3 regions of the Paenarthrobacter sp. NPDC057981 genome follow, and region 1 is predicted to be linked to each of the others. Evidence: riboswitches for the same ligand, from Rfam matches in the RefSeq annotation. Region 1 holds a riboswitch; each other region holds the start of a gene.
The links. Region 1 has a riboswitch for glycine ahead of gcvP (aminomethyl-transferring glycine dehydrogenase). Riboswitches for the same ligand answer to the same signal wherever they lie in the genome.
Positions count from the first base shown of each region.

Region 2: another riboswitch for glycine. It lies ahead of gcvP (aminomethyl-transferring glycine dehydrogenase); the one in region 1 lies ahead of gcvP (aminomethyl-transferring glycine dehydrogenase).
Region 3: another riboswitch for glycine. It lies ahead of cycA (D-serine/D-alanine/glycine transporter); the one in region 1 lies ahead of gcvP (aminomethyl-transferring glycine dehydrogenase).

Region 1 is NZ_JBHVQI010000017.1:11,463-17,892, forward strand. Features, by position in the region: gene gcvP (aminomethyl-transferring glycine dehydrogenase) at 1-1,851, opposite strand, end outside; glycine riboswitch at 2,029-2,126, opposite strand; gene ACFVSI_RS15225 (TetR/AcrR family transcriptional regulator) at 2,220-2,759, opposite strand; gene ACFVSI_RS15230 (MFS transporter) at 2,832-4,382, shown strand; gene ACFVSI_RS15235 (cyclodeaminase/cyclohydrolase family protein) at 4,386-5,045, opposite strand; gene ACFVSI_RS15240 (amidohydrolase) at 5,152-6,393, shown strand.
Region 2 is NZ_JBHVQI010000020.1:70,596-77,025, reverse strand. Features, by position in the region: gene gcvP (aminomethyl-transferring glycine dehydrogenase) at 1-2,070, opposite strand, end outside; glycine riboswitch at 2,220-2,319, opposite strand; gene ACFVSI_RS16735 (PucR family transcriptional regulator) at 2,405-3,898, opposite strand; gene ACFVSI_RS16730 (MFS transporter) at 4,062-5,444, shown strand; gene speB (agmatinase) at 5,441-6,430, shown strand, end outside.
Region 3 is NZ_JBHVQI010000006.1:131,062-137,491, reverse strand. Features, by position in the region: gene ACFVSI_RS08740 (ExeM/NucH family extracellular endonuclease) at 1-1,858, shown strand, start outside; gene cycA (D-serine/D-alanine/glycine transporter) at 1,928-3,388, opposite strand; glycine riboswitch at 3,534-3,632, opposite strand; gene ACFVSI_RS08730 (FAD/NAD(P)-binding protein) at 3,706-5,643, opposite strand; gene ACFVSI_RS08725 (prolyl oligopeptidase family protein) at 5,703-6,430, shown strand, end outside.

The DNA of each region.
Region 1 (6,430 bases):
ATCGGGAGCGGTGGCCACGACCACGACCTTCATGCCGGCCAACACTGCCGATGCGGCGTTGGTGCCGTGGGCGGACGCGGGGATCAGGCAGACGTTACGCTGGTCATCGCCGTTGGAGAGGTGGTAGCCACGGATCGCGAGGAGCCCGGCGAGCTCGCCCTGGGAGCCGGCGTTCGGCTGGATGGAGACTTGGTCGTACCCGGTGATCTCGGTCAGCTGGGCTTCGAGATCAGCGATGAGTTCACGCCAGCCGGCGGTCTGGGAATCCGGAGCGAACGGGTGGATCGAGGCGAACTCAGGCCAGGAAATGGCTTCCATCTCGGCCGTCGCGTTGAGCTTCATGGTGCACGAACCCAGCGGGATCATGGTGCGGTCAAGCGCGAGGTCGCGGTCCGAGAGCTTGCGGATGTAGCGCAGGAGCTGGGTCTCGGAGCGGTGGGTGTTGAACACCGGGTGCTGCATGAACTCACTGGTGCGCTCAACCGAACCGTCGAGGGCGAAGCCATCAGCGGACTCAACCAAAGATGCACCGAACACTTCAAGGACACTGCCGACAATGTCAGTTGTCGTGGTCTCGTCAACAGAGATACCAACACTGTCAGCATCGACGCCGCGCAGGTTGATCCCGCGGGCCTCGGCCGCTGCCACGATCTCTGCGGCGCGGCCCGGGACGCGAACCGTGACGGTGTCGAAGAAGGAACCATGCAGGACCTCGACGCCGGCAGCCTTCAGGGAGGCGGCCAGGGTGCAGGCGTGGCCGTTGGCGGTCTCGGCGATCGCTTTCAGGCCCTCCGGGCCGTGATAGACGGCGTACATCGAGGCAACGATGGCCAGCAGGGCCTGAGCCGTACAGATGTTGGACGTGGCCTTCTCACGGCGGATGTGCTGCTCGCGGGTCTGCAGCGCCAAGCGGTAGGCGGGGACGCCGGCGTCGTCCTTGGAAACGCCCACGAGGCGACCGGGCATGGAACGCTCAAGGCCCTTCTGGACGGCCATGTACGCGGCATGCGGGCCGCCGAAGAACAGCGGAACACCCAGGCGCTGCGCGGAACCAACGGCGATGTCGGCGCCCTGCTCGCCCGGAGGGGTGATGAGCGTCAGGGAAAGGAGGTCGGCAGCGACAGTGACGAGTGCGCCGCGTTCCTTGGCTTCGGCAATGACAGCGGAGTGGTCGAAAACGCGGCCGGAAACACCGGGCTGCTGGAGGACGACGCCGTTGATGGCACCCTCCGGGAGGCCGAGGGAAAGGTCTGCGACCTCAACCTCGAAGCCGAGTGCCTCGGCACGACCCTTTACGATGGCGATGGTCTGGGGCAGGCAGTCGGCGTCGAGGACGGTCTTGCCATCCTGGGCAGCCTTGTTCTTGTTGGCTCGGCGCATCATGAGGACGGCTTCGGCCACTGCAGTTGCTTCGTCGAGCAAGGAGGCGTTGGCGATCGGCAGGCCAACGAGGTCCTGGACCATGGTCTGGAAGTTCAGGAGTGCCTCGAGGCGACCCTGCGAAATCTCGGGCTGGTACGGCGTGTAGGCGGTGTACCAGGCCGGGGATTCGAGGATGTTGCGGCGGATCACCGGAGGCGTGACGGTGTCGTAGTAGCCCTGGCCGATCATCTGCACGGCCGTCTTGTTCTTGGAGGCCAGCTTGCGCAGTTCTGCCAGGACTTCAACCTCAGAGAGGGCGTCCTGCAGGGTCAGCGCGACGTCCTGGCGGATGTCGTTGGGAACCGCAGTGTCCACGAGGGCATCCACGGAGTCGTAGCCGACGGTCTTGAGCATGGTCTCAATGTCGGACTGGCGGCGGGCGCCGATATGCCGATCGACGAAGGTGGTGGAGGCAGAACTAACCGTCACGAAGGAACTCCAATACTTGGGTGGCGTTTGGGTACGCCACAGCGGCTCGGGTTCCTCCCCGCTCTGTATTGGACCTGAGAGTTTCCGCGACTTGTCAGGACAACGAATCGCTTGCACCGTCGGTGAGCACAGCATCCCATGCCAAGGGCACGGTCGCCTGCTGCTTTCCAGAGTTGCCTCGCCGCGGCGGTGCGTGGGCCTGAGAGATTCCTGGGGAGGGTTTGCTCCTACGGCGCCTGCATCACGTGCTTGCAGGACTCTCCCGCCGCAGATCAAAGGCTTGTTCAATTGTGCATGGGCGCCACACAGGACACGCCACAAAAGTTAATTGTCCTATGTGCAGGTCGCTGCGGCAAATGGAAGAAGCGTCACTTCCGCAGACGGTCCAGCACGCCCAACAGGATGTCGACGTCGGCCTCCCGGCCCGCATTTCCGCCCTCCTGTCCGCCTTCGAACATGGCGTTGAAATACAACCCGTCACCCATGTAGCTGACGGCTTTGGCGACCTCCGGTCCCACGTCCTCGGCCAGGACATCCAGCCATTGCTGCTGGATGCCGGCAAACCGACGCCGCGTTTCCTCGTGGGCCACCTCGGCGAGCCTGGTGGCGGCAACGAAGGCCCTGTCCATGGGCGTACCGCCCCACAGCGAGGTCCGGATGAAGTACGAGGCGGCTCCGTCCGACGCTGCCTTCATCCGCACGATGTCCTCTTCCGCCAGTTCATCAAGGCGTTCGAGCAAGGCGCTGATCAGGGCTTCCTTGTTGGGGAAGTGGTACAGCAGGCCACCTTTGGAGACGCCAGCGCGCTTGGCGACGGCGTCCAGGGTGGCTGCCCGCTCCCCTACCTCTATAAGGAGGGCTTCGAAGGCATCCAGAACGGCGTCCCGGGCAACTGGTTTTCGTGGCATGTGTACATCATTCCCTAAAGCTGTGCAGTCCTTGCATTTGTAACTGTACCGTCTGGACGGTATAGTTAAGGCATGTTCTCGCCGTCGTCAACCCAAGCACCCCGTTCCGTCAACCCCGTCAAGGGGCAGGCAGCACCGTGGGGCGATTGGACGGCCCTGGCACTCTTGATGTTCCCTGTGCTGCTGGTGGCCGTCGACAACACCGCGCTCACCTTTGCCCTGCCCGAAATCGCCCGATCCTTGGACGTGGGCGGCATCCAGCTCCTGTGGATCGTTGACGCGTACCCGCTGGTGTTGGCGGCGCTCCTGGTGTCCATGGGCAACTTGGGCGACAGGATCGGACGACGCCGGTTGCTCCTGGTCGGCAGCACGGGCTTCGCTGCGGTTTCGGCTGCTACAGCCTTCGCGCCATCTGCTGAGTGGCTTATTGCAGGACGCGCCGCACTTGGTGTCTTCGGCGCCATGCTGATGCCCTCAACGTTGTCCTTGATCCGGAATATCTTTACCGACCCCAACCGGCGCAGGCTCGCCATCGCGGTGTGGGCTGCCGGCTTCTCCGGTGGCGCCGCCCTTGGCCCCATCTTCGGCGGTTGGCTGGTGGAACACTTCTGGTGGGGCGCCGTCTTCTTGGTGGCAGCTTTCCTGCTCCTGCCACTCCTTGCCTTTGGCCGGGTCCTGATTCCCGAGTCCAAGGACGCCAACCCAGGCCGCGTCGACGTGCCAAGCATCGCCCTGTCCGTGGTCACCATGGCGCCGTTCGTTTACGGCATCAAGGAGTTCGCCGTCCACGGCTTCGGCCCCTCGGCGGCCGCGTTCATGGGCTTCGGCCTGGTGATGGGCATTGTGTTCGTGCGTCGCCAACAGAGCATCGAAAGCCCCATGCTGGATGTGGCCCTGTTCAAGAACAAGGTGTTCAGCACGGCCATCGTGGCCAACGTCTTGTCCCTGTTCTCCATGACGGGCTTCATCTACTTCTTTGCCCAGCACCTGCAGCTGGTCGAAGGGCAGTCCCCCATGGAAGCCGGCATCGCAATGATCCCCGCCCTCCTGGCCACTGTCATCGCGGGGCTGCTGGTGGTGCCTTTGGTCAAGCGCGTGCGGCCTGGATTCGTCGTGGCCTGCGGACTCACGCTCAGCGCCGTCGGGTACCTCGTAGCTGTCATGGGCGACCACGGTACCGGCCCGGTGTTCCTCTTGTCCGCGCTGACTGTACTGGCCGTGGGCGTCGGCGCGGCGGAGACCATCTCCAATGACCTGATCCTGGCATCGGTTCCGGCGGACAAGTCCGGAGCGGCCTCGGCCATTTCCGAGACCGGCTACGAATTGGGATCGCTTCTGGGTACGGCCGTGCTTGGCTCCATCCTCACAGCGTCCTACCAGCACAACCTCGTGATTCCCGACGACGTCCCCGCCGAGGCTGCGAGGAAGTCGGGGGAAACACTGGCCGGCGCCGTTGACGCAGCATCCGGTCTTCCAGCCGAGCTCTCCGAGGCATTGACCACTGCCGCCCGGACAGCCTTCGACTCCGGCGTCCACATCACTGCGGCCATTGGGCTGGTGCTGATGGCCGGAGCGGCAGTGATGGCCGCCGTCGTACTCCGCAAGGTGCCCAAAGCGAAATAGGAGCTACACCGCTTCGGTAGGTGCGGCCTTTTTGTCGACGCCGGCAGCCAGTTGGTCGATCCGCTCCAGCGCGTCGCTGAGCCGGCTGACCGTCTCCCACAGGTCCGGATGCTGTTCCCTGACCTCCTCAAGCGGAGTCCCCGCGGAGGTCAGGGACGCGAGGTCGAAGCTCACGTTGGTCCGCGCACCCGTTATCGCCGCCCGCAGCGCACCGAAGCCAACCACGACATCGGCGATGAGTGCCGGGTTGCCATGGAAAGCGAGCCAGCCAAGGTCTTCGATGGCCTCGATGGCCCGCTCCCCCAGGACGGCAGAAGCCTTGGCCGCCTCAACCGACGCTTGATGAATCGCCTCTTCCCGTTCCGGGCCGGGGTCCAGTCGGAACGCAGCCCCAAAAGCGTTGGAGGCAGAGGAGTCGTCGTCCGCGAGTTGCAAGGCAGTTTTCCTCAGTTCGCGGGCGCGGGCATGAATGCCTGAAAGTTCATCGCGCTGGTGATCTTCGGGCTCGGTATACCCGGCCACCATGGACGTCAAAGCCGCCGCGATCGAGAGCATGACACCCGTGCCGGCGCCACCCCCGGGCGAACCGTGCGACTCCGCCAAGGCCTTTGTCCAGTCCTCGACCGTGGAGTGCTGCGTTGTGGCGGGCTCGGAATTTGTCATGGCATCCAGTGTGCCGTGAGTGCTCGGGGTTCGCACACACAGGGTTCGCACACAGCCGGTGGATACACTGGCCGGACCACAGGCGTCGAACGAAGAGGGTAAACCCATGACCATTGACCTCGAAGAGCTTTACAAAGACCTGCACGCCAACCCGGAACTGTCCTTCCAGGAGACCAGGACGGCGGGAATCGCCGCCGAACACCTGGAAAACCTTGGCTTCTCGGTGCACCGCAACATCGGCAAGACCGGAGTCGTGGGCGTTCTTGACAACGGACCGGGGCCGGTGGTCATGCTCCGGGCCGACATGGACGCCCTGCCCGTCAAAGAATCCACCGGACTGGACTACGCAAGCACCGCCGTCGGCGTGGACCACGCGGGCAACGATGTTCCCGTCATGCACGCATGTGGTCATGACGTCCATGTGAGTTGCCTGGTGGGTGCCGTGGAGTCGCTCGCTACGGAACGTTCCCAGTGGCAAGGCACCTTGATCGCCGTGTTCCAGCCTGCAGAGGAATGGGGCGGTGGAGCGAACACGATGGTGGCCGACGGCTTGTACGACGTCGTGCCGAAGCCCGACGTCGTTCTCGGCCAGCATGTCGCCCCGTTCCCCGCCGGCTGGTTCGGCATCCGTGCCGGCGTCACCATGGCGTCTGCCGACTCCCTCAACATCACCCTGCACGGACGCGGCGGACACGGATCCCGCCCCGAAACAACGGTTGACCCGGTCCTGATGGCCGCTGCTGCCACGGTCCGCTTGCAGGGCATTGTGTCGCGTGAGCTCGCGGCGAGTGACTCGGCGGTGGTGACTGTGGGCCAGATCCACTCCGGAACGAAGAACAACATCATTCCCGAAACAGCGACACTGGGCCTCAGTGTCCGCACCTTCAGCGATTCCACCCGTGACAAGATCCTCGGATCGATTGAGCGGATCGTCCAGGGAGAATCAACAGCCTCCGGCGCCCCCAAGGATCCGGAGATCCACTTCGAGGAGCACTTCCCGCTGACGGTCAACGATGAATCGGCGGCCGGCAGAATCACGGCAGCTTTCAAGGCCAAGTTCGGGGCGGCGCAGGTCATCGACCCTGGGCCGGTCTCCGGCAGCGAAGATGTCGGAGCCTTGGCAAAGGGCGCCGATGCACCTTTGGTGTTCTGGTTCCTTGGCGGCGCTGACCCTGCATTGTTCAGGGAGTGGGCCACCACAGGCCGGCTCCCCGAGGACATTCCGTCCAACCACTCCCCCTACTTCGCACCCTTGATCCAGCCAACGTTGGCCAAGGGAACAGAAGCCCTGGTCACCGCTGCCCTCGAATTCCTGGGCTCAACAGGGGACCAGCCCGCGAAGAGCTGACACCAAAGCCCATGGAAAAGGCGCCGGTGGTCCCGGC
Region 2 (6,430 bases), on a different contig from region 1:
ATCGCCGCCGAACTTGCCCGGCTGGGCCAAGCCGACCAGCGCGTTGAGGTTGGCGCCATCCACGTACACCTGGCCGCCGGCCTCGTGAACGGCGTCGCACACCTCGACGACGTCAGCATCGTACACACCGTGCGTGGAGGGGTACGTGATCATGATGGCCGAGAGCACGTCGCGGTTGGCTTCGATCTTTGCCGCCAGGTCAGCGTGATCGATCGTGCCATCAGGGGCGGTGGCCACCACAACGACCTTCATGCCGGCCAGCACCGCCGAAGCAGCGTTCGTGCCGTGGGCCGAAGCCGGAATCAGGCACACGTTGCGCTGATCGTCCCCGCGCGAGAGGTGGTAGCCGCGGATCGCGAGCAAGCCTGCAAGCTCACCTTGCGAACCGGCGTTCGGCTGGATGGAGACCTGGTCGTAGCCCGTGATCTCGGTCAGATCGGCTTCCAGACCGGAGATCAGCTCACGCCAACCTTCAGTCTGGTGGTCCGGCGCGAACGGGTGGATCGAGGCGAACTCCGGCCAGGAGATAGCCTCCATTTCAGCCGTGGCATTCAGCTTCATGGTGCAGGAGCCCAGCGGGATCATGGTGCGGTCCAGCGCGAGGTCCCGGTCGGACAGCTTGCGGATATAGCGCAACAGCTGCGTCTCGGAACGGTGCGTGTTGAACACGGGGTGCTGCAGGAAATCGGAGGTACGGACCACGTCGGAAGGCAGCTCGAACCCTGCAGCGTCCCCTACCGGACCGGCGCCAAAGGCGACGGCTACCGCGGAGAGGACCTCCGGCGTCGTGGTTTCATCGACCGAGACGCCCACGGTGTCCTCATCGATGTAGCGGAGGTTGATGCCGCGCGCCTCGGCGGCACCGATCACCTTCGAAGCCTTGCCCGGGACACGGACGGTGAGGGTGTCGAAGAAGGAGTCGGCCACGAGTTCGCGGCCTGCCTTCTGCAGGGCTGTAGCCAGGACGCGGGCGTGGCCGTGGACGGTTTCGGCGATCGCCTTCAGACCATCCGGGCCGTGATAGACGGCGTACATCGAGGCAACGATCGCGAGCAGCGCCTGGGCGGTGCAGATGTTGGACGTGGCCTTCTCGCGACGGATGTGCTGCTCGCGGGTCTGCAGGGCGAGGCGGTAGGCGGGCACGCCGGCGTTGTCCTTGGAAACACCAACGATGCGGCCGGGAAGGGTCCGCTCCATGCCGTTCCGGACGGCCATGTAAGCGGCATGCGGGCCGCCGAAGAACAGCGGCACACCGAAGCGCTGCGCGGTTCCGACGGCGATGTCCGCACCTTGCTCGCCCGGGGGCGTGATGAGCGTGAGTGCCAGCAGATCGGCAGCGACGGTGACCAGTGCACCGCGTTCCTTCGCCGCAGCGATCACGGGAGCGTGGTTGAAGACCCGGCCCGAAACGCCAGGCTGCTGGAGTACGACGCCGTTGATGTCGCCGTCGGGCAATCCGGCCGAAAGGTCCGCAACCAGAACCTCGAAGCCCAGCGCCTCGGCGCGGCCCTTCACGATGGCGATGGTCTGCGGGAGGAGGTCGGCGTCGAGGACGGTCTTGCCGTCCTTCGCGGATTTGTCTTTGTTGGCCCGGCGCATCAGCAGCACGGCCTCGGCCACGGCGGTGGCTTCATCCAGCAGCGAAGCGTTGGCGATCGGGAGCCCGGTGAGGTCCTGCACCATGGTCTGGAAGTTGAGCAACGCTTCGAGGCGGCCCTGCGAAATCTCGGGCTGGTACGGCGTGTAGGCGGTGTACCAGGCCGGGGATTCGAGGATGTTGCGGCGGATCACCGGGGGCGTGATGGTGTCGTAGTATCCCTGGCCGATCATCTGCACGGCGGTCTTGTTCTTGGCTGCGAGCTTGCGGAGCTCGGCCAGGACCTGGGTCTCGCTCAGCGCCTTCTGCAGGGTCAGGGGCGAAGACTGGCGGATGGAATCGGGGACGGCAACGTCCACCAGGCCATCAACCGAGTCGTAGCCGATCGCCTTGAGCATGGTGTCAACATCGGCCTGGCGACGGGCGCCGATATGCCGGTCCGCGAAAGCGGTTGGGGAGGATTGAACAGTCAAGAGGAACTCCAGGATTCAGGCGCCCAAGGGACGCCACGATGAATAGGGGTTCCTCCCCGCTCTGTATTGGACCTGAGAGATTCCGTGGACGTGGTTGTCCACTTGCACCGTCGGTGAGCCCGGTTGCCCGGACTGCTTTCCAGAGTTGCCTCGCCGCGGCGGTACATGGGCCTGAGAGATTCCTGGGGAGGATTTGCTCCTACGGCGCCTGACTGGATGTACCCGGCAGGACTCTCCCGCCGCAGATCAAAAGCGTGTGCGCCACATCAGTGACACGCTTCACACCATAGCCGGTGGCTGCGAAAAAGTGCAAGGCGGTTGTTTCCAACACGGCTCAACCGTGCATCGCCTCGTGGATCTGCAAGGCCAGCCATAGCTGCGCCAAGGTGGACGTTTCACCCATGTCCAGCCCCGTCAGTTCGCCGATTTTCCGGATTCTGTAGATGATGGTTTGCCGGTGCGTGAACAGCGCGGACGCGGTCTTTTGCCATGAGCGTTGCGAGTCCAAATAGGTTTTCAATGTGACCGTCAGGTCGCCGTCCTGGCGTTGCTCGTACGCAAAAACCGGGCCCAGGAGACGCTGCACCAACGCGGTTCCTTCCTCGAATCCGGTCAGCCCTAGCCAGCTCGGACCCTCCGCATAACGGGCCACTCCCAGCCTGTTGGCACGCGCCGAACCCAGCGCCCACAACGATTCCTGCAAGGCCTGCTGGAGCCCGGCGACGGTGGCCCCTGAACTGACCCCGATGGTGGTTCCGAACCCTGCGCAATGGACCAGCAAACCGTCCGCGACGTCCGCCGCGACCACCACGTGCAGCCTGTCGTTCCGCCGCAGGGAGGCCGCCTGGATGCCATGCCGCCAGAGTTCGACGTGAACGTTCGCCAGCCTGTCGCCGTCGTCGGCCGCAATCGAGGCGACCACGAACTCCTGGGGAGGCACCTCGAAAGCCGTCAACCGCCGCTCGATCTCCCCCGTACCAAGCCGGCCGTCGAGCGCCTGCAGCAGGAATTCGCCGGCCAGCCGGTGCCGGCCTTCGAGCGAGAGGACGATGCGCGCCAACTGCAGTCCCAGCACGGTTGCGGCATGCAAAAGCACGACGGCGTCAGGGTGCGGTTCGTTGCCGGGCAGCACCACCAGGAGCGCATTGGCATGAGTGGGAATGTCCATGGTGAGCACGTGCCGGCCATGGATCCGGTGCCACTGGAAGTTCTTGCCGGCCACGGACACGTGGCCCGGTTGCGGCGACCACTCCTCCACAAGGAAATCTGGCAGGGGATGGCCCTCCGGATGCCACGGATGCAGGCAGCGGCGGTCCACCACGAACAGCTCCGAATCCAGCTCCGTGGCCAACCTCAGGACCAGGCTTTGCCAGTGATCCTCGGACGCGCCGGCAGTGCGGAGGAGGTCGTACACGCGTGCCGTTTGGCGGAGACGCCGGGATTCTTCGAGGAGCGAGGACTCAGCCACAGACCGCGCAATGGCGATGAACGGCAGCGGGTAGGGAATGTTGATCAGGGGCAGCGGCAGCCGCTCGCAAGCAGCCAGAAATTCAGCCGTCAGCGGGGGCGCATGCATCTTCTCGCCGATGGCCAACGCACTGGCACCGGAGTCCACCAAAGCCTCGGCGAGCGCGACCTGGCCGTCCGCGTCCGCCGGGATGGAGAGCCCGTTGGTCATCATGAGTTCGCCGCCGGTGACCCACTCCCACAAACGCGGCAGGTCAGAGGTGTGGGCCCAGGTGATGCGGTTGCCGGCTCCGCTGGAGCCTGCCAGCAGGCTGAGCCCGAGCTGCGGTTCGGCCACAAGTTCGGCGACGGTGATGGCCATGGATGAGGACTCCTGCGGCGGTATGTAGCGGTGTCTAGACATTTGTCTAGATCGGTTCGCCAGATGTAAACAATGCACGACTATACGCCGTGACGCGCATCACCAAAACTGGAATCACGAACTTCACCGCTCAATGACGAGCATTCACGAGAGAGGGATTCCAATGAGCGCAACGAGCAATCTCATTGATGACGCCCCACTGACCACGTTCCACAAGAAACTCACGTTCTTCGCCTCGGGCGGCCCCTTCATTGATGGCTATGCACTGTCCATCATCGGTATAGCCCTGATCACCATGGCCCCGGGCCTGGACTTGTCCCCCACGGAAATCGGCTTGGTGGGCGCGGCCAGCTTGGTGGGCATCTTCTTCGGCGGAGCCGTCTTCGGTTGGCTGACCGACAAGATCGGCCGGCACAAGATGTACATCGCGGACCTCATTGCCTTGGCTGTGTTCTCTGTCCTGAACGGCTTCGCCACCGACATCTGGCAAGTGGTGCTGTGCAGGTTCTTCCTTGGCATGGCGATCGGCGCCGACTACCCCATCGCCACCTCGCTGCTGGCCGAGTTCCTCCCAAAGAAGCACCGCGGGCGCCTGCTCGGGGCAACCTTCGTGGTCTGGGCCATCGGAGCAGCCGCAGCGTACGCCGTCGGGTACTTGCTGCGCGATTCCGGGCCGGACGCCTGGCGCTTCATGGTGGCAAGCCCGGCGATCTTTGCCATCGTCACCCTGCTTTGCCGCCTGGGCACTCCTGAATCGCCACGCTGGCTCCTTTCGCGGGGCCGCAGGGACGAGGCGGAGGCCGTGATCAAGAAGGTGTACGGGGCACAGTATGGCCTGAGCGACATCGCCTCCGATGCCGACGGCCCGCAGAAGCAAGGCAGTTTCCTGGACATTTTCAGGGGCCAGTTCTGGAAGCGGACGCTGTTCGTCTCCATCTTCTGGACCGCCCAAGTCATTCCGCTCTTTGCTGTGTACACCTTCGCTCCGGACCTCCTCACATCGTTTGGCATGCATGGGGACGCCAACTTGTACGGCGGCTCCTTCCTGATCTCCATGCTGTTCGTCGTTGGCGGTATACCCGGGCTGTGGCTCGTCGAGAAGATCGGCCGGCGTCGCTTGCTCCTCTGGACGTTCGGCATCATCGTGGTCGCCTTGGCCATTCCGGCCTTCATCCCCAATGTGGAAGCCGCACCGCTCTTCATTGCCCTGGCCGTCTTTGCCCTGGCGTCCGGAGCATCGAGTTTCCTCGAAGTCGTCTACCCCAACGAGCTCTTCCCCACGGAAGTCCGCGCCACCGCCGTCGGCTTCGGCACGGCAATCAGCCGCGTGGGCTCGGCAGCCAGCACCTACTTGATGCCCTTGGCAATCGTGTCCTTTGGCGCGGCCGGATCGCTTCTCATCGGCGCCATCATCTCCCTGATCGGGCTCATCGCCACCTTCCTCCTGGCTCCGGAAACGGCCAACCGGTCCCTTTCGGAGCTCACCACCGAACACCACCCCAGCACGTCCACTGACAGCAAGATCAACGAAGGATCCCTCTCATGACCACGTACCAGCCCATCGGCCCCGTCGACGCAACCAAGGTTCCCCGCTACGCAGGCCTCGGCACCTTCGCCCGACTCCCCCAAATCGACCGCGTTCCCGACTACGACATCGCCATTGTGGGTGTGCCGTTCGACGGCGGAACCTCCTTCCGGCCCGGCGCCCGTTTTGGTCCTGCCGCGGTCCGCGAGGCCTCCCGGCTGCTCCGTCCGGGCTACCACCCGGAGCTCGACGTCGAGCCGGTGTACGAAGCCCAGGTGGTGGACGCCGGGGACATCGCCTGCACTCCTTACGACATCACGCGGGCCGTCCGCGAAATCGAGGAGCAGGCGCTGCCGCTCATCAGCGAAGAGAAGCGGCTCATCTCGATCGGCGGCGACCACACCATTGCCCTGCCGATGCTGCGGGCACTGAACAAGGTCCACGGACCGGTCGCACTCCTGCATTTCGACGCCCATCTGGACACGTGGGACACGTACTTCGATCAGCCGATCACGCACGGCACCATCTTCCGCCGCGCCTTCGAAGAGGGCCTGCTGGTGGAGGACAAGTCGATGCATGTGGGCATCCGGGGACCTGTCTATGACCGCAACGACTTCCTTCGGGACCACGAGTTCGGCTTCCAGATCATCCGCTGCTCGGACCTGGACGTCATTGGCGTTCCGGCGGCGATCGAGCGGGTCAAAGAACGGCTGGGTGACACCCCGGTGTACGTCTCCATCGACATCGACGTGCTGGATCCCTCCTACGCCCCCGGCACCGGCACTCCGGAGATGGGAGGGCTCCACTCCCGCGAACTCCTCGCCCTGCTCCGCGGCCTGGACGGCATCAACATCGTCGGCGCGGACGTCGTCGAAGTCGCGCCGGCCTACGACCATGCGGACATCACCACCGTGGCCGCAGCAACCCTCGTCTTCGATCTGCTGGCCCTCATGGTCAACCGCAGCAAGGCGGAGTCGGAGACCGTTCGCGAGCTCGAGACTGTGTCG
Region 3 (6,430 bases), on a different contig from region 1:
TTCCCTCTTCGCGTCTTCGGTAGCGAAGGACCAGCCCACCATTGACGTCCTGAATGCCCTGGAACTGCAGGCTTCCGCAGTTGGCAACCACGAGTTCGACGGCGGCTGGCAGGACCTGCGCGACCGCGTCATTGCCGGAGGTGCCAACGCCAAATTCGCCTACCTGGGCGCCAACGTCTACCAGAAGGGCACCACCACCCCGGTCCTGCCGGAGTACAAAGTCCTGGACATGAACGGCATGCGGGTCGCCGTCATCGGTACGGTCACACAGGAAGTGCCAACCCTGGTGACCCCGGCAGGTATCGCCGATCTGGAATTCGGGGACGCCGTGGAAGCCATCAACCGCGTCGCCGCCAAGATCAAGGCCGACAACGCAGCTGACCTGATCATCGTGGAGAACCACGACGGCGCGGCATCCGGAACACCGGAGGGCGCAACGCTGGAGCAGGAAGTGGCGGCAGGCGGCCCGTTCGCCAAGCTGGTCAACGAAACCACCCCGGATGTCGCCGCGATCTTCACGGGCCACACCCACAAGGAGTACGCCTGGGATGCACCCGTCCTGGACTCAAACGGCCAGCCCACAGGCAAAACCCGACCCATCGTGCAGACCGGCAACTACGGCGAGAACGTGGGCAGTGTGACGCTCACGGTGGACACTGCCTCCAAGTCCGTGACGGCCTACAAAGCAGCGGTCGTGGACCGCACTACGGACACTGCCGCAAGCCTGGTGGCCGCCTACCCGCGCGTTGCCACAGTCAAAACGATCGTGGACAAGGCCCTGGCCAATGCCGCAGAAATCGGAAACCAGCCGGTCGGTGCGGTAACAGCCGATATCACCACCGCCTTCACTCCGGACCCGGCAGGCGGAGCCCCCAAGCGTGACGATCGCGCGAGCGAATCGACGCTGGGCAACCTTGTGGCGGACTCCCTGGTGGATACGCTCAAGGCGCCGGAACTGGGCGCGGCGGAGATCGGCGTCGTGAATCCTGGTGGCCTGCGCAACGAGCTCTACTACGCGCCGGACGGCACCATCACCTACGCAGAAGCCAACGCCGTACTGCCGTTCGTGAACAATCTGTGGACCACGTCGCTGACAGGTACGCAGTTCAAGACTCTCTTGGAGCAGCAATGGCAGACCAACCCGGACGGAACGGTGCCCAGCCGTCCGTACCAGCAGCTCGGCCTGTCCAAGAACGTCAACTACACCTACGACGCCGCCCGCCCAGCAGGCGATCGCGTTACCGGGATTTGGGTAAATGGCGCGGTCATTGATCCGGCCAAGCAGTACAGGATCGGCACCTTCAGCTTCCTGGCCACCGGTGGTGACAACTTCCGGGTCTTCAAGGAAGGCAGCAACACGAAGGACACCGGCCTGGTGGACAGGGATGCCTGGATCAAGTACCTGCAGGGACACAACCCGGTGTCGCCTGACTTTGCCCGCCGCTCCGTCGCTGTCGCCAACACCACCGCCGCCGAGGTCAAAGCAGGCGACCCGATAACCCTGGCAGTGTCCAAACTGGACCTGACATCGATCGGCAGCCCGGCCAACAAGACGCTGAAGGCAGTCTTTACCGATGCCAAGGGCGCCTCTCTGGTGCTCGGCGACGTGCCCGTTGCAGCCGGCTCCGCCACAGTGAACCTCAAGGTTCCCGCAGCGGCCGCCGCAGGAACCGGCACCGTGGTGCTGACCGCCGTCGAAAGTGGAACCACGGTCAAGGCGCAGGTCTTGGTGGCTTCAAGCGGGCCCCAGCCACCGCAGTGCACCGAGCCAACCAAGCCGTCCAAGTGGTACGACATCGTGGGCTGGCTCCGTTATGCCTTCGCATGGCTGGAGTACCAGAAGTGCCTGAGGGGCTAAACCTCCCCTGAAAACCAAAGAGCCAGGCTCCTCAATCATCGAGGAGCCTGGCTCTTTGCTTTGACGTGCCTAGTTGCGGACGGATTCGGGTTCGTTCACCCGCTCAGCGTCCTTCTGCAGCTCAGCCTTGAAGTGCTCGTAACGGGCCAGGCGGGTGGGCCGTTTGCGAAGGACAGCCCAGGCCACGCCAAGGGCGAGGAACCACACCGGAGTGACCAGCAGCGCCATGAGCGTGTCCGGCTGGGTGGTCAGCGCCCAGAGGATGAATGCGAAGAAGGCGAACACCACCCACACCATCACCACCCCGCCCGGCATCTTGAAAGCCGAGGAATCGTGCAGGTGGGGACGGCGCTTCCTGAAGGCCAGGTAGCTGGCCAGGATGATCGACCACACGAACACGAAACAGACAGCCGAAACGGTGGTGACCATATCGAATGCCTTGCCGACGTCCTGTCCGGCGTACATGAGGACGACGCCGGACAGCAGCAGGACGCAGGAAAGGAACAGGGCGTTGCGGGGTACTTTGCGTCCGGACAACGCACTGAAGACGGCTGGCGCGTCGCCCTCCTGGGCGAGGCCGAACACCATGCGGGAGGTGGAGTAGATGCCGGAGTTGGCCGAGGACATGGCGGAGGTCAACACCACCAGATTCACGATCGTGGCGGCGGCGCCGAGGCCTGCCAGGGAGAACATGGCAATGAAGGGGCTGTGGCCCGCGGCGAACTGGGTCCACGGGGTGACGGACATGAGGATGATGAGCGCACCTACGTAGAAAAGCAGCACGCGGATGGGGATGGAGTTGATGGCCTTGGGCAGGTTCTTCTCCGGGTCCTTGGCCTCAGCCGCAGTGGTACCCACCAGCTCGATGCCCACGAACGCGAACACCGCGATCTGGAAACCGGCAACGAAGCCCATGAACTCGTTGGGGAAGAAACCGCCGTGGCTCCACAGGTTGGTGAAACTGGCCGGTCCGGCGTCGGACTGGAAGCCGCTGAGGATCATGAACAGTCCCACAATGATGAGGGCGGCGATGGCGACGATCTTGATGAGCGCGAACCAGAATTCGGTCTCGCCGAAGGCCTTCACGGTTGCCAGGTTCAGGAGCAGCAGGATGCCGATGGTGATCAGGCCTGGGATCCACAACGGCAATCCGGGCCACAACTCCTCCGAGTACCCGGCAATTGCAATGACATCGGCGATACCCGTGATGACCCAGCAGAACCAGTAGGTCCAACCGGTGAAGAAGCCGGCCCAGGGACCCAGGAGGTCGGCGGCGAAGTCGCTGAAGGACTTGTAATTCAGGTTGCTCAGGAGCAGTTCGCCCATGGCGCGCATGACGAAGAACAGCATGAAGCCGATGATCATGTACACGAAAATTACGGAGGGGCCAGCTGCGGAAATGGTCTTGCCCGAGCCCATGAAGAGGCCGGTTCCAATGGCACCGCCGATGGCGATGAGCTGGATGTGGCGGTTGCTGAGTTGGCGTTCGAGATGCGGTGAGTCGTTGCCGGTGGTGGGATGAATCGTCAAAGGAACTCCGTCGTTCAGGCGGCACTGTGGTGCCGCATTGATTCGGGTTCCTCCCCGCTCTGTAGGTAGACCTGAGAGTTTCCGCAGGCATGGGCCTGCTTGCACCTTCGGTGAGTCCGGTGGCCGGACTGCTTTCCAGAGTTGCCTCGCCGCGGCGGTACATGGGCCTGAGAGATTCCTGGGGAGGGTTTGCTCCTACGGCGCCTGACGAAATGTACCGGCAGGGCTCTCCCGCCGCAGATCAAAAGCGCGCACACCCAACGGGTGATGCAGCTCACACAGTAGCGAAGGCTGGCTGGCGGCGCAACCCGGGGGCTCTAGAGTCCCAGAATGCTGCGGGCGATCTCATCGGCGTCGCGCAGGGTCCGTTGCCCGCTGGCATAGGCGGGGCCGGTGCGGGGACGGGCCTCCGCGGCGATGGCATTGCCCCACTGCGACGCAGACAACTGCAGCCCAAGCACGTACATGTTTTCCGTAACAGATCCGTTGGCCGCGAGGGGGCGGTAGGGGTGCGGTTCAACGTCAAGGCCGGTGGTCTGCATGGGTGTGCCCTCGACGCTCATCATGATCTTGGTCCGCACCAAGCCATCAGCCATGAGTTGCTCCAGCAGCGGGGAGATATTGATGCCGACCCTGTTCGCCGGCGACATCGCCTCAATGAGGGTCTCCGCCTCCACGGGCCCGTCGTGAACCCACGGCGAAGCCGCCCTGAACACCTTGGCGCTGCGATCGACACTGAACTTGGGGTCAGGTCCAACAAAACTTACGACGCCGGCACGCGCCAAGGCGGCGAGCTGCTCCGAGCGGAGCGCGGGCGGCCCGCTGGCCAGTCCTTCGACAAACGATTCGAACCAGCCGCGCAGACCGGCCAACCAGGACTCGTCCGTGATGCCGCCGTCGGCCACAACAGTCTTGAGGATCGCCCGGCCGGTGTGGAGTGCGCCGATGGCCATTTTTACGGGGTCCGCTTCGCCCAGCGAAGAGCGTCGGGCGTCGTCGTCCAAGTAGGCGGTGATCGCGGCGTCCAGGTCACGCCGTGAGGTGAACGTCCGTCCCGCCAACGGCGCCGCGAGACCACGAAGATTCAAACGTCTGGAAGCAATCACGTGCTTCTCAACGAGGTTCTCCACGTCGCTTTCCCAGTGCGCCGTGGTGTGTGCATGCGGTCGCAGCGCGTCCTGCAGATCGGCCAGAAACTGTGCCGGATCCTTGATCGCGGCGGGCTGGGACCGGGCCAGCGTTGAGTAGTAGGCCCACAAGGCATCCCGGTGCAGCAAAGGCCAGAGATCGTGGTCGAAACCAGGCTGGATGCCTGCTGCCCGGAATCGGTCAACCGCGTCTTCCGTCAGGTACCGCATGGTGATGCTGCGTGGGTAGTAGCCATCCAGCCCTGCCTTGGCCCGGTACGGCGTACCCCGGCGGGAGGCAGCGAAAATCCTGGGTTCACGGCCCGATGGCCGGTACTCCAGGACACCGGCTCCGGGCACGCCTGCCTCGACAAACTTGCCTCCGCGGCCCTCCGTCAGTTGGCCCATCACGTCGAAGAAGTTCAAGCCCATGCCTCGGACAAGAACGGGTTGGCTGTCCGGAACCGCCTGCCAATCCACATCCGCGGGCGGTGCCGGCGGGAAATACGCCAAGCCCAACTCGTCGGCCGCACGCTTGAATGACCTCTGCTCCGGGTTGAGCCGCGACTCGATGTGCCCCAACGCCAAGACCACCGAACCGACGGTGAGCGTCGTGCCGTCGGCAAGTTCGACGTCGAACTTCCCGTCAACCGGACGCGCAGCAACGGCGAGCGTTTCATGGAAGGTGACCTCGACGCCGTCGGGCAGCCGGTCCAGCAGCCCCTCCAGGGTCTGGCGCAGATAGCGCCCGTACAGGGCGCGGCTGGGGAAGTCGTGGGATTCCAGGGTGGCCAGCTCGGCTTTTTCGGCGTCGTCCAGTCCCGCACCATCACGACGTCGGGCCTCTCGCCACTGGTCGAAGGATCCACCCGTCAGCGGGGTTGCGAGCTGGGGATCCTCGGGGATCAAGGTGGGATAGAACGCTTGCGTATTCATCAAGTACAGGCGGGACTGGCCGGGCTGCCACACGTGCCCGGAACCGGCAGGAAACGGATCCACGACATGTATGTGGAGGGTGGCTCCCTGCGTGTCCCCGGCAGCCCAGTTCGCGAGCAACCGCTCAAGGACACTGGTGCCCCGAGGGCCGGCCCCCAGTAGGGCAACACGGTTGGTTTGCGATTTAGCCACGCTCAAGCCTAACTCTGCGTGACTTGCCTACCCTCGAACTGTGTTGCTTGGATGGGGCGATGACCACCACAGCAGCTGATTCCTCGCCATTGTCAGAGAATGGCGCCGCGCCCGCGCCTGAACCCACGGATGAGAACGCCTGGCTGGAGGACATCCACGGCGAAGAGCAGCTCGCGTGGGTCCGGGAGCAGAACGCCCGCACCGAAGAACTGCTGGAAGACGCCGATTATGCGGTGCTCCAGTCCGGCATTTTGGAAGTCATGGACTCCACAGACCGGATCGCCATGGTCAACAAACGCGGCGATTTCTACTACAACTTTTGGAAGGACAAGGAGCACCCCAAGGGACTGTGGCGCCGCACCACCTGGGAAAGCTACCTCAGTGATGAACCTGAGTGGGATGTGCTGCTCGACGTCGACGCCTTGGCGTCCGCGGAAGGGGTCGAATGGGTCTTCCACGGGGCCGGTTTCCTTCGCCCTGCCGACGGATCCCAGTACCGCCTTGCCATGGTTTCGCTCTCCCCCGACGGCGGCGACGCCGACCGGCACCGGGAGTTCGACGTCGAATCCCGCACCTTTGTGGACCCCGCGGCAGGCGGCTTCGACATCCCCACCGCGAAGGGGAATGTCAGCTGGCTGGATGCCGACACGCTCCTGGTGTCCAGCACCGCGGAAGGCCTGCCCGCGACGTCCTCCTCTTATGCACGCACCGGCGTCAAGCTTCGCCGCGGTCAATCGCTTGCGGACGCTGAACGCCTCTTCGAAATCCCCGAAAACCACATGCTGGC